DNA from 3 places in the Mesorhizobium sp. ES1-3 genome. Region 2 is predicted to be linked to each of the others. Evidence: predicted binding sites of a transcription regulator. Region 2 holds the regulator's gene; each other region holds the start of a gene.
The links. Region 2 encodes LexA, which represses DNA repair genes until DNA is damaged. Its sites were predicted from a motif close to TGTTCNNNNTGTGTTCNG; they were not measured.
Positions count from the first base shown of each region.

Region 1 (4,287 bases), on a different contig from region 2:
TCTGGTCCGGATTGCCGGAATCCCAGTTCCACAGCAGCTTGCCGGTGCTCGCATCATAGGCGCGGATGACGCCGGACGGCTCCTGCGTCGAATAATTGTCGTTGACCGCGCCGCCGACGATGATCTTACCGCCCGCGATCAGCGGCGCCGAAGTCGAGTAATAATAGCCCGACTTGGGATACGGCATGTTCGTCAACAGATTGAGCGTGCCGGCCTCGGCAAAGGCCGGGCAAACCTGCCCGTTGGCGGCATCGAGCGCGATCAGCCGCGCATCCGAGGTCGGCAGGTAGACGCGCGCCGCGCAGGGCTGGCCGGCGGCGCCCGCGGCATCGGCATAATAGGAGACGCCGCGGCAAGTCTGGTGCTGGCGATCCTTGTCGAGCTTGATCTTGGGATCGTAGCGCCACTTCTCCTTGCCGGTCGCGGCATCGACGGCGATGGCGAAATTGTGCGGCGTGCAGATATAGAGCGTGTCGCCAATTTTGAGCGGCGTCACCTGGTAGGTGGTCTCGCCGACATCGTCCGGTCCCTTCACGTCGCCGGTGCGGTAGGTCCAGGCCGGCTTCAGGTCGGCGACATTGTCCGGCGTGATCTGGTCGAGCGGCGAATAGCGCTGGCCGAACTGCGTGCGCCCGTAATAATGCCATTCGCCCGCCGGCACATCGCCGCCGAGATTGGCGTTGGCGATCACCTTGTCGGTATCGAGCGCGCCGGCGATATCCTTCGGATCTGCGGTCATCGAATAGCCGGCCACCGCCAGCGATGCCAGCACGGCAAGGATCAGAGGCGCGCGCCCGTCCGGCCCGGCAAGGCCGCGCCGCGCCCACGGCGTCAGCAGCCACAGCGCCACCAGCACGATGATGCCGCCGCGCGGGCCGAGCTCCCACCAGTCGAAACCGGTCTCCCAGACCGCCCAGGCCAGCGTGCCGAGCACGATCGCCGCATAGAGCCAGAGCGCAGTGGAACGGCGCCGGTAGAGCAGCCAGGCGGCGATCAGGAAGGCGAGGCCGACAATGATGTAGTACCAGCTGCCGCCCAGCGAAGCCAACCAGATACCGCCGGCGCCAAGTGCCAGGCCAATGAGGAAGAGGATGAGGGAGGTGATGGTGACAGCCAAGATGATACTCCTTCGACTGTTGCGCGCATGGTGGCGGCCCTGGGCAACCCGGCATTGCGTGCCGCCCCCTACGCAACTTTCTCCCGACCGCCGCGCCTGTCAAGCGTTGGCCATGGGTCCGCGGCAGCAACCCTCGTTTGTTCACAACGCCGGCTGCCATGTCGCTCAACTGGTCGTATCAGGCACTTTACCGGAACAAAACGTAGACAGTTCTGGTCTTTCGCTGCCGAATCACTACATTCGGGGGCGATGTCCGGCTTTTCCGAAGACATGCCCTTTTTCGACGAACCCGATGCGCGGCCCACGGCCCCGTCGGGCATTGCCGCGCGCGCCATGGCTGCCCGCGGCGGTCAAAACAATGCGCCGGACTATCTCCGGGGGCTTAACCCCGAGCAGCGGCTGGCGGTGGAGACCACCGAAGGCCCTGTTCTGGTGCTTGCCGGCGCCGGCACCGGCAAGACCCGCGTGCTGACCACCCGCATCGCCCACATCCTCGCCACCGGCAAGGCCTTCCCGTCGCAGATCCTGGCAGTGACCTTCACCAACAAGGCCGCGCGCGAGATGAAGCAGCGCATCGGCATCCTGATCGGCGAAGGCAATGTCGAAGGCATGCCGTGGCTCGGCACCTTCCACTCGATCGGCGTGAAGCTGCTGCGCCGCCACGCCGAGCTTGCCGGCCTGAGATCCGACTTCACGATCCTCGACACCGACGACGTCGTGCGGCTGATCAAGCAGCTGATCCAGGCCGAGGGGCTGGACGACAAGCGCTGGCCCGCAAAGCAGTTCGCCCAGATGATCGACGGCTGGAAGAACAAGGGCCAGGGTCCGGTCGACATCGCCGAGGGCGATGCGCGCAGCTTCGCCAACGGCAAGGGCCGCGAGCTCTACAAGGCCTATCAGGAGCGCCTGCAGACGCTGAACGCCTGCGACTTCGGCGACCTGCTCTGCCACCCGATCCGCATCTTCCGCGCCAATCCCGATGTGCTGAAGGACTATCACCGGCGCTTCAAATACATCCTCGTCGACGAGTACCAGGACACCAATACCGCCCAGTACATGTGGCTGCGGCTTTTGGCGCAAAGGCCGCAAGGCAAGCCGATCTCCCCCCTTGAGGGGGAGATGTCCGGCAGGACAGAGGGGGGCGCCTCGCACCGACAGGCCGGCGGGACAGCGCCCCCCTCTGTCGCCTCCGGCGACATCTCCCCCACATGGGGGGAGATTGGGCGCTCTTCGGCCGAAGCCCGCGCCACCGTAAACATCTGCTGCGTCGGCGACGACGACCAGTCGATCTATGGCTGGCGCGGTGCCGAGGTCGACAACATCCTGCGCTTCGACAAGGATTTTCCCGGCTCCACCATCATCCGGCTGGAGCGCAATTACCGCTCGACCGCGCACATACTGGGCGCCGCCTCCCACCTCATCGCCTATAATGAGGGCCGTTTCGGCAAGACGCTGTTCACTGACCGCAACGATCCGGAAGACGGCAAGGTCAACGTGCATGCCGCTTGGGATTCGGAGGAAGAAGCCCGCGCCATCGGCGAGACCATCGAGGCCTACCAGCGCCAGAAGCATAATTTGAACGACATGGCGATCCTCGTCCGCGCGTCCTTCCAGATGCGCGCCTTCGAGGAGCGCTTCACCACGCTCGGCCTCAACTACCGCGTCATCGGCGGCCCGCGTTTCTACGAGCGCATGGAAATCCGCGACGCGATGGCCTTCTTCCGCGTCGTCGCGCAAGGCGCCGACGACCTCGCCTTCGAGCGCATCGTCAACGTGCCGAAGCGCGGTCTGGGCGAAGCCACCATCCGCCAGATCCACGACACGGCCCGCGCCCTGCGCATCCCCATGCTGGAAGCCGCCGGCAATCTCGCCGAAAGCGACGAGTTGAAGCCGAAGCCGCGCGCCGCGTTGCGCGAGGTGGCGGCCAATTTCGAGCGCTGGCAGAAGGCGCTGGAAACCACGCCGCACACCGAGCTCGCCGAGACCATTCTCGAAGAGAGCGGCTACACCGACATGTGGAAGAACGACCGTTCGGTCGAGGCGCCCGGCCGGCTGGAGAACCTGAAGGAACTGATTCGCTCCATGGAGCAGTACGAGTCGCTGCGCTCCTTCCTCGAACATGTCGCGCTGGTCATGGATGCCGAGCAGAACGCCGGACAAGACGCCGTTTCCATCATGACGCTGCACTCGGCCAAAGGCCTCGAATTCGAGACCGTGTTCCTGCCCGGCTGGGAGGAAGGCCTCTTTCCTCACCAGCGTGCGCTGGACGAAGGTGGCCGTTCCGGGCTCGAAGAAGAGCGGCGGCTCGCCTATGTCGGCCTGACGCGGGCCAAGAAGAATCTGCATATCTGGTTCGTCTCCAATCGCCTCATCCACGGCCTGTGGCAATCGACCATCCCGTCACGCTTCCTCGAGGAACTCCCGGAAGCCCATGTCGAGGTCGCCGAAGCCGGCAACTCCTACGGCGGCTACGGCAATCCCTATGGCGGCGGCTCGTTCGCGTCCGGCCGCGGCGGCCAGGGGGCAGGAAGACAGAACCCCTACGGCGCCTCGCGCTTCGACAATGTTGGTGCCAACACGGAAAAATCCGGCGCCTTCTCCAACACCTATTCGACGCCGGGCTGGCAGCGCGCACAGGCCAACCGCACCGAGGCGACCGACCGCAATTGGGGCACGCGCTCGGGCCATCAGGTCGAGCGCATCGGCTATGGCGAAACAGACTCCGGCTACGGCGCCGGCCGCACCAGCGTGAAGGGCCGCACCATCGACGGCGAACTGGTCGCCAAATCCGTCTCCGACACGCCGTCGGCCTTCAACGTCGGCGACCGCGTCTTCCACCAGAAATTCGGCAACGGCAACATCGCGGCCATCGAAGGCAACAAGCTGACGATCGACTTCGACAAGGCCGGCCAGAAGCGCGTGCTGGACGGGTTTGTCGCGGCGGTGTGAGTTGAATGCGGCTGGCCTCGGAAAGCCGGCTTTCCGCCTCAATCCACCTTCTTCTCGCCCTTCTCCCCAGCCTTCACGATATCCCCTGTCGTAAACAGGATTTCCTTCAGTTCCACGCGCCAGTCCGTCTTCTGGCGCAGCAGGAATTCCAGGTCCATGCCGAAATGCTTGAACTCCTCGCTCTGCGCGTTCTTCATGATCGCCTTGGCCTGCGGGTCCTT
Region 1 covers NZ_JAIUGW010000006.1:167,857-172,143, reverse strand. The annotation lists gene LB536_RS11860 (glucose/quinate/shikimate family membrane-bound PQQ-dependent dehydrogenase) at 1-1,117, opposite strand, end outside; gene LB536_RS11855 (ATP-dependent helicase) at 1,367-4,066, shown strand; gene LB536_RS11850 (hypothetical protein) at 4,105-4,287, opposite strand, start outside.
Region 1: a site for LexA is predicted at 1,309-1,326, ahead of LB536_RS11855 (ATP-dependent helicase). Genes of this name have one in related genera too.

Region 2 (4,287 bases):
GGAGACCGGCCGCATCCGGCTGACCATGGACGTGATTTCGACGGCCCGCCCGAAACTGCGCTATGCGCCGGAAAGGGTCCGGCTTTCGGCACGCAAGATACCGCCGGAAATGACCGCCGGCTCGCTTGTCACAGGTTATGCCAAACTGCTGCCGCCGACCGGTCCGGTGCGGCCGGACAGCTACGACTTCTCCTTCGAGAGCTATTTCGCCGGCATCGGCGGCAGCGGCTTCTTTCTCGGCAATCCAACCGTTGTCTCCGCCGACGACGGTCAGATGCCGCTGCCGGCACGCCTTTTTTCTGGCATCGAAGATGCCCGCGAAGCCATCGCCGACCATATCAGGGGCAGCATTGGCGGCGCCGAAGGCGAGATCGCGGCGGCGCTGATCGTTGGCGTGCGCGCCGGCATTCCCAATGAAATCAACGAAGCGATGCGGCGTACCGGCATCTATCACATCATCTCCATTTCGGGACTGCATATGGCGCTGGTGGCCGGCACCATCATGGGTCTGTTACGCGGCGTCTTCGCGCTGTTTCCAGGCTTTTCCGCGCGCCGGCCGGTGAAGAAATACGCGGCCGCCGCCGCACTTTTCTCTATCGCCGCCTATCTCGTCATTTCCGGCGTCGTCGTCGCCGCCGAGCGCAGCTTCATCATGCTGGCGGTGATGCTGGTCGCCGTCTTGTTCGATCGCGCGGCACTGACCATGCGCAACCTGGCGATCTCGGCGATCGCCGTCATCCTGGTTTCCCCGCACGAGGTCGTCGGCCCGAGCTTCCAGATGTCGTTCGCGGCGACCGCGGCCTTGGTCGGCGCCTATGCCGGCTGGGCCGACCACCATGCGGGAAAGACGAGGCCGCCGCCGCCAAAGCGATCCCTGCCCGGGTTCCTGACGCGAAAATTCCTGCTGGCGACAGGTGGATTGGCCATGACGTCCATCATCGCCGGCAGCGCAACGGCGCTGTTTGCCATCTGGCATTTCCAGCGGGTGTCGCCGCTCAGCCTGTTCGCCAATCTGGCCGTCATGCCGATCGTATCGGTCGTGATGTTCCTGGCTGTCGCCAGCGCGTTGCTGATGCCGTTCGGGTTGGATTGGCCGGCTCTCTACCTCATGGGCAAGGGCCTGACGGCGATGATCGCCGTATCGGCGTGGATATCGGAGCGCTCTCCGATCGATGGGGTCGGGCTGATCTCGCAGCAATCCGTGCTGCTGGTCACCGTCGCGCTGGTCATCGCGACGGTGGCGACGACCTGGTTGCGGCTCGCCGCGCTGCCATTCGCGCTTGCCGGCCTTTTGACTGTGTCGCACACACATACGCCCGATGTGCTGATCTCGGAAGACGCGCGGCTGGTCGCCCTGCCGATCGGCAATGGCGAACTGGCCGTCAACCGGGAACGTCCGAACGAATTCGCAGCCGACAACTGGAAACGCGCTCTGATCTCCGAAACAATCGTCAAACCGGAAATGTTCGACAAGATGGACGGGCAATTCGATATCGCTAGTCCCACCGACCTGCCGCGGGGATCGCCGTTCTATTGCCGCGAAGGCCTGTGTCTTGCCAGGCACCCCTCCGGTGCGATCATCGCCTATGTCGAGGATCGCAAGAGCACCTGGAAGGCCTGCGCCTTCGCCGACCTGATCGTCGTCAATGACGCGACCGCCTATGACGCCTGCCACGATCCGCTGGTTCTCGTGGTCACCAAACGACAGCTCGCCCGCAAGGGAAGTGCCGCCGTCTACTTCGATCCCCAGTCGGCCACGAGCCCGGCTGCGATCGAATTCGCCGTCGACGGACCATACCGCCCCTGGCACGAGCAGCGAAAATTCTCACGCGAGGCGAGAGGGCTGCTGCCCTATAAAAAGTCCGACAAGCTCGATGGCAAGCCGGCTCAGTAGCGCCTGATCAGCCCGACAAGCTTGCCCTGCACCTTGACCCGATCCGGTCCGAAGATGCGCGTTTCGTAGGCTGGATTGGCGGCTTCGAGCGCGATCGAGGCGCCCTTGCGGCGGAACCGCTTCAGCGTTGCTTCCTCCTCATCGACCAGCGCCACGATGATTTCGCCCGGACTTGCCGTGTCGGCATTGCGGATGATGACCGTATCGCCGTCGAAGATACCGGCCTCGATCATCGAGTCGCCTTTGACTTCCAGCGCATAGTGTTCGCCGCCCATGATCATGTCCGGCGGCACCGAAATCGAATGCGTCTGGTGCTGGATGGCATCGATCGGCACACCGGCGGCGATACGGCCCATGACCGGGATGGACACGGCTGAAACCGCATCGTCGTCGTTACCGGCTGCGGGCAGGCGCGACGGCGCGGCCGCCGGCCTGATCTGGCGACCGAGACCGCCTTGGCCAAGGCTGCCCTGGATGACGCTTGGCGAGAACTTCTTCGCCGCATTGAGGCCCGGCGCGATCGAGTCCGGCAGCCGCAGCACTTCCAGCGCGCGCGCCCGGTTGGGCAGCCGGCGAATGAAGCCGCGTTCCTCCAGCGCCGTGATCAGGCGATGGATCCCCGACTTGGAGGCAAGATCGAGCGCTTCCTTCATCTCGTCGAAGGAGGGCGGTATCCCGCTTTCCTTGAGCCGTTCGTGGATGAACATCAGCAGTTCATGTTGCTTGCGTGTCAGCATGGCGGCCCCCAAGGCAGTGAACGAAAGGTCTGAACCAGAATCGAAAAACAAACCCAGAACAAACACTATCTGTTCCAGTTGTGTTCCGCAACCGTTTAAAGTTTAATGAATTTGTTAAGACGTCTGAAGTTTTTTGCCCGCGACAGCGGACGGCAATCGACCCTTTCCGCCGTCGGCAAGCACATTGAAATCGTTTTGGTTAATGGGCTGTGGCCCATCCTCCGCCCAGGCTTGGCATCAGTCTTTTGGAGGGCTTTCCCGGGGGTGGATCGTAAAAATTGTGGATCCATCATTCGCGGAACGAAACGAAATCAAAACGCCAACGATCGTAGCTTCGGGCAGCGATCGATCCAGGCGTCCGGCCGGCCCCGATCAAGTGCGTGCGAACAGGCGTTGCGGAAGCGCTGAAGTCATCCGGAACCCGCTTTCAAGCTGCCGGCGCGGGCAGCGTATTCGGTCGCGCCACTGTCTTCGCTGTGGACATAGACATGCAGGGTGTAGCCGATATGCGCAGTCATCAGCGCCTTGGCCCGCTCGACGTCACGATCGAGTGCCGCTTCCATGATCGCGGTATGGTGTTCGATCGCAATCGCTTCACGCAGTGCCTCCATAGCCTCTTCATAGCCATCCTTGAGGCCAGCCGCGGCCCGCAATGTCGGCGCCAGACCAAGAAAGCGATGATGCCGGCGCAGCTGATCCGAGATTGTCGAGCGGAAACGCAGCAGCCAATCGCATGTGGCGGCGCTCAGCAGCGCCGCATGGAAAGCCTCGTGGTTCTCGTCCCATTTGTCGACGGCCGCATCCGAGGGATCGTCGACCGCGGTCTTGCAGCGGGAGAGCCGGTAGTGGGCGGTGACGACAGCATCCTCCCACTCCTTGCTGCCTTTCTCCATCGATTCGAGGAATAGGGGGATCTCGACCACCATCCTGGCGCGCGCCAGGTCCTCCAGTTCGGCCCGCGATACCGGAGCCACGGTAAAGCCGCGATTGCTGATGGCGGTGACAAGGCGTTCGGCCTCGAGCCGCGACAAGGCTTCTCGCAACGGCGTCCAGCCGACGCCATAGGTACCGCGCAGCGCACTCAGCTTGAGCGGGGAGCCGGGCATGAGGCGCGTGGTCAGGATATCGCGCCGCAACAGCTGATAGGCTGCCTCCGTCTTTGTGGAGCTGGTTTGATCCTGCATCGCGGTCCATCCGTCGTCTGGCAGAGAAAAATTATATATGATGTCGGAGCATGGCAAGAATTATATATAATATTTGACACGGGCCGGCGGACTGACCATGATCGCCGCAGTAGCCGCGCTCCAAGCGGCGCTGATCAAATCTGGGAGGAAATGATGTTGAAGTCGAAATCCGCTTGGTTGTCGGGTTTGTTCCTGGCCGGCGCATTGATGGTGAGCGCGGGTACTGCCGCTGCCGATCAGATACGCATCGGCATTGCCAATTTCGGCGAGCATCCGCAGCTCAACGCCGCTATAGCCGGCTTCAAGAAGGCGCTGACGGATAATGGCTTCGTCGAGGGCAAGGACGTCGTCTATACGGAGAGCCATACGAATTTCGATGCATCGCTGGTGCCGCAGATGATCGCCAAGCTGCAGGCGGAGCAGCCCAAGCTGATCTACACCATCACCACGCCGGTCTCGCAGATCGCCAAGA
Region 2 covers NZ_JAIUGW010000002.1:320,199-324,485, forward strand. The annotation lists gene LB536_RS04590 (ComEC/Rec2 family competence protein) at 1-1,894, shown strand, start outside; gene lexA (transcriptional repressor LexA) at 1,888-2,631, opposite strand; gene LB536_RS04600 (GntR family transcriptional regulator) at 3,042-3,815, opposite strand; gene LB536_RS04605 (ABC transporter substrate-binding protein) at 3,969-4,287, shown strand, end outside.

Region 3 (4,287 bases), on a different contig from region 2:
GATGTCCTCATGCATGCGCGTGAAGCGGAACTTCGTCGCGTCATAGCCGATGTTGGATTCGGCACCGGAAAACTTCACCACATGCGCGACGCCGGCCTGCCTGCAGGCGTCGATGAAGCGGCACTGCGTCTCGACCATGTCTTCAGCGGCGGTCGAAATCATCAGCACACGATCGATGCCATTAAGTGCCGCGCCAAGCGTCTCCGCCCGGTTCATATCGCCTCGACCAGTTCGACGCCGGCCAGTCCGCCGAGCCCTACCTCCGATGCCCGGTCCAGATCGCGAACCAGCGCCCTCACTTCATGCTTCTGCCGCGCGAACTCGCGCACGATTGCCTTGCCGTTCAGGCCGGTGGCGCCTGTCACCAGGATCATGGTCTGTCTCTCCATTCAGCGTTGATGCGGCCGCCCTCCGACGACCGCACCTTGAAGACGAAGAGAAGCGGGCAAAGGATTCCGGCCAAACGGCTTTTTATCGGCGCGAGGCTGTGCGCCGATCAGCCTGCCGGCGCGTAGCGGCTGACCACCATGCCGCAGGCATAGGCCTTCGAACCGAGCAGCCGCAGGTTTCGGAACCCGCCCTGGTCAAAGATGCGGCGGCCCGCGCCCAGCACGGCAGGATTGACGAACAGCTGCAACTCGTCGACCAGCCCTGCCGCGATCAGCGCCGAGGCGAAGCCGGCGCCGCCGAAGACGGCCATGTCGCCGCCCTCGCCCGCCTTCAATGCGTTGACCTCGCGCGACAGGTCGCCGCTTACCACCGTCGTACGCTCCCATCGCGAGGCCTCGAGCCTGTCGCTCGGCACCACCTTGCGCGCCTCGACGACACGCCGGGCGAAGGCATAGAACGGATCGGCCGGATATTTCCTCGCCGCATTGCCCCAATGGGTGAGATAGCCCTCCTCGGCCATCTTGCGGCTGAGCAGGATGGTGTCGATGCCGGCGAACACGGCGTTGAAATCGCGCTTCAGTTCGGCGTCCCAGCCATTGTCGTCGCCCCATTCCCAGAGTTGCCATGGGTGGTCAGCATCGGCGCCGACGAAACCGTCGACCGACATCTGCATCTGCAGGATGAGCTTCTTCATCAGGTTGTCCTCGTCAGGTTTGGCCGGAAACGATTTACTTTCGGAACCATTTGACCCGCGGGAAAAATGATGTCAATAGTAAAGTGATTTAAAAATGGAACCATAGGGAATGTCGACGCGCGAAAGATCCGGTTGCCCGATCAACCTGTCGCTGGAACTGCTCGGCGACCGCTGGACGCTGCTCATCATCCGCGACCTGATCTTCGCCGGCAAAAGGCATTTTCGCGAGTTCCTGCAATCCGATGAAGGCATCTCCTCGCGCACATTGGCCGAGCGGCTGCAGACACTGCAGGATGAAGGCATCATCACCCGCAGCGGCGACCCGAGCCACGGGTTGAAGGCAATCTACCGGCTGACCGAGGCCGGCATCGACCTCTTGCCGGTGCTGGCCACGCTCGGCGCCTGGGGCAGCAGGCACCGCAAGGCCGACGGTCAACTTGCCCGCATCGCCAACGAACTGGCGGCCGGCGGCGAGCCGGCGCTGGAACGGATGAAGGTGGCGCTGCGGGCGGAGCATATCGTCTAGGCTCCTCCTCGCCTGTGGACAAGGACGAGCCTCGGTGCTTCGCGTTGACAACGATCCGCATTTGTTCTCTATATGTTCTTATCTATCAGCAATCGCGGATGAGCGGAACAGGATGGAAACGACGGCCACCATCCTGCATGCCGATCTCGACGCCTTCTATGCCTCGGTCGAGCAGTTGCTCGACCCGACATTGCGCGGCAAGCCGATCGCGGTTGGCGGCGGCGTGGTGCTCGCTGCCTCTTATGAGGCCCGTGCCTTCGGCGTGCGCGGCGGCATGCCGGGGCGCAAGGCGCGCGAGCTTTGCCCGCGATTGATCTTCGTCGGCGGCAATTTCAGCCACTACCAGCGGCTGGGCGACGCGGCGATCAAGGTGCTCGACGATTTCACGCCGGTGGTCGAGCGCATCTCCATCGACGAGGCCTTTGCCGATGTCGCCGGCTGCACTCATCTGTTCGGCTCCCCCCGGGAGATCGCGACGGCGATCCGCCGCCGTGTGCGGGCAGAACTCGGCCTGCCGATCTCGATCGGCGTGGCGCGCACCAAGCATCTGGCCAAGATCGCATCGCAGGTCGCCAAGCCCGACGGGCTGGTGGTGGTCGACCCCGGCACCGAGCTTGCCTTCCTGCACGACTTGCCGGTCTCGCTGATGTGGGGCGTCGGGCCGGCGAACAGGGCGCGGCTGGCCGAGATCGGCGTCGAGACCATCGGCGAACTGGCCCGGACGCACAGCGGCGCGCTGACGCGGCTGCTTGGGCCCGCAGCCGGCGAAAAGCTCGCGGCCCTGTCGTGGAACCGCGATCCGCGCAAGCTGGAAACGCAGCGACGGGCGCATTCGGCCGGCGCGCAATCGGCGCTCGGGCAAAAACCGGCCGTGGCGCGGGTGATCGTGCCGACACTGCTGCATCTGGCCGACCGCGTCGCCAGCCGGCTGCGCGCCAGGAACCGCCCCGGCCGCACGGTGACGGTGCGCGTGCGCTTTGCCGATCTCAGCGCCGTTACGCGCTCGATCACGCTGGAGCAGCCGATCTCGGCGACCATCATGCTGGCCGAGATCGCGGGGGATTTGGTGCGCGGCGTGCTCGTCGATCATCCACGGGAGAAGACGATCTCGCTGCTGGCGATCTCGGTCTCGCACCTGGAGGAGAGCGTCGAACTGCAGCTTGACCTGCCGCTCGGCCTTGCCGACGAGAAGCGCCGCCCGGGCAGCCAAAAAGGGCTCGCCCGTTTCGGCGCCGACCGCGCCATCGACAAGATCCGCGAGCGCTTCGGCAAGCAGGCGGTCGGCTACGGCACGGTGGCGCTGGAGGCGGCGCGCTCGGTGCCCGATGAATTCAGGGAGTTGGCGGAAAAGGAACTGTGAGCGGAGGAGCCTCAGCCCCTCGCCGCTACTTTCCGGTTCAACGTCCGGAGCTAACCGGCGCGGCGGTCACGGCGGACAGCAATTCGCGCTTCACCAGCACCGGCTTTTGATAGATTTTCTTCACGGCAATTCCCCAAGCCCGAGCGGCTGGTGCAGTAACATCCAGCAGGCATGGCTTGTCAAGAACGCGAAATTGGGTAGCAGGTCAGTTTGCAGATCGCGGACATCGTTGCAATGATCGAAGCTATGCATGTCGCCCGGAAGTGTTTTCGGTTTCGGGACAACGACATGCATAAAATCAGAAGCTTACAGCAGATCGGGCGAATCCTATCCGCCGCGACATGCTGTAAGGAGCGGAGACGCTGATCGTTAGCGGGTCTTATAAGGAGAGTTGCCGCGTGACTGTCCTTGACAAGGCAAAGCAGTGGGCGAGGGCCATCAAGCGCGATGTGGTGGCCTTGTGGCTGGCCGCCCGCGACCCTCGCGTTCCCTGGTACGCCAAAGTTGCCGCCGGCGCAGTCGCCGCCTACGCGCTCAGTCCTATCGATCTGATACCCGATTTCATTCCCATACTTGGATATTTGGACGATCTGATCATCGTACCACTCGGCATCCTGCTTGCGGTGAAGTTGATCCCCGCCGATCTGATGGCGGAGTTTCGCGCGGAGGCCATTCGCCGATCCAAACCGACCAGCCGCGGCGGTCTCGCATTCATCGTCGGAATCTGGGTTCTGACGGCCGCCGCGCTCATCTGGTTATTCTGGCCAGGGCGCTCGGCCTAGATTTTATCGCTCGACTGCCCGCGGACCGCAAATGATGTTGGTGGCCGGTCGAAAGCCCCACGTCAAAGCCGCCCGGTGCCGAAAACCCGATCCCAGAATATCGACGTCACGCCGAAATTGGCGTTGTCGTCGAGATGGTGGTGCACCGCGTGGCGGCGCTTGAGCGTATAGAGATAGCTCGGATGGGTCGGATGCCAGTGATGGATCATGTGGTGGACGCTGACGTACCAGAGATAGCCCAGCATCAACCCGCAGCTCACCGCGCTGGCGGTCGCGAAATCCGACACCATCCAGACAGGCAGGAACGCCACCAGCGCATGCACGCCCAGGCTGAGCCAGGTGGGCGTGCCCACCGGACTGCGCTCCTCGACATGGTGACGGTCATGCAGGTCCCGGATCCAGGGGACGTGGTGCAGCACGAACCGGTGCAGGACGTATTCGATCAGCGTCCACAGGCCAAGGCACATCAGCGCCGTGCCGATCCAGTCCGGCGCGCTTTCCTCTCCGGCCTCGATCAACCCGGCCACGCCCAATA
Region 3 covers NZ_JAIUGW010000008.1:97,461-101,747, forward strand. The annotation lists partial or broken gene LB536_RS13740 (SDR family oxidoreductase) at 1-389, opposite strand, end outside; gene LB536_RS13745 (dihydrofolate reductase family protein) at 497-1,084, opposite strand; gene LB536_RS13750 (winged helix-turn-helix transcriptional regulator) at 1,194-1,610, shown strand; gene dinB (DNA polymerase IV) at 1,723-2,970, shown strand; gene LB536_RS13760 (YkvA family protein) at 3,369-3,752, shown strand; gene LB536_RS13765 (sterol desaturase family protein) at 3,815-4,287, opposite strand, start outside.
Region 3: a site for LexA is predicted at 1,673-1,690, ahead of dinB (DNA polymerase IV). Genes of this name have one in related genera too.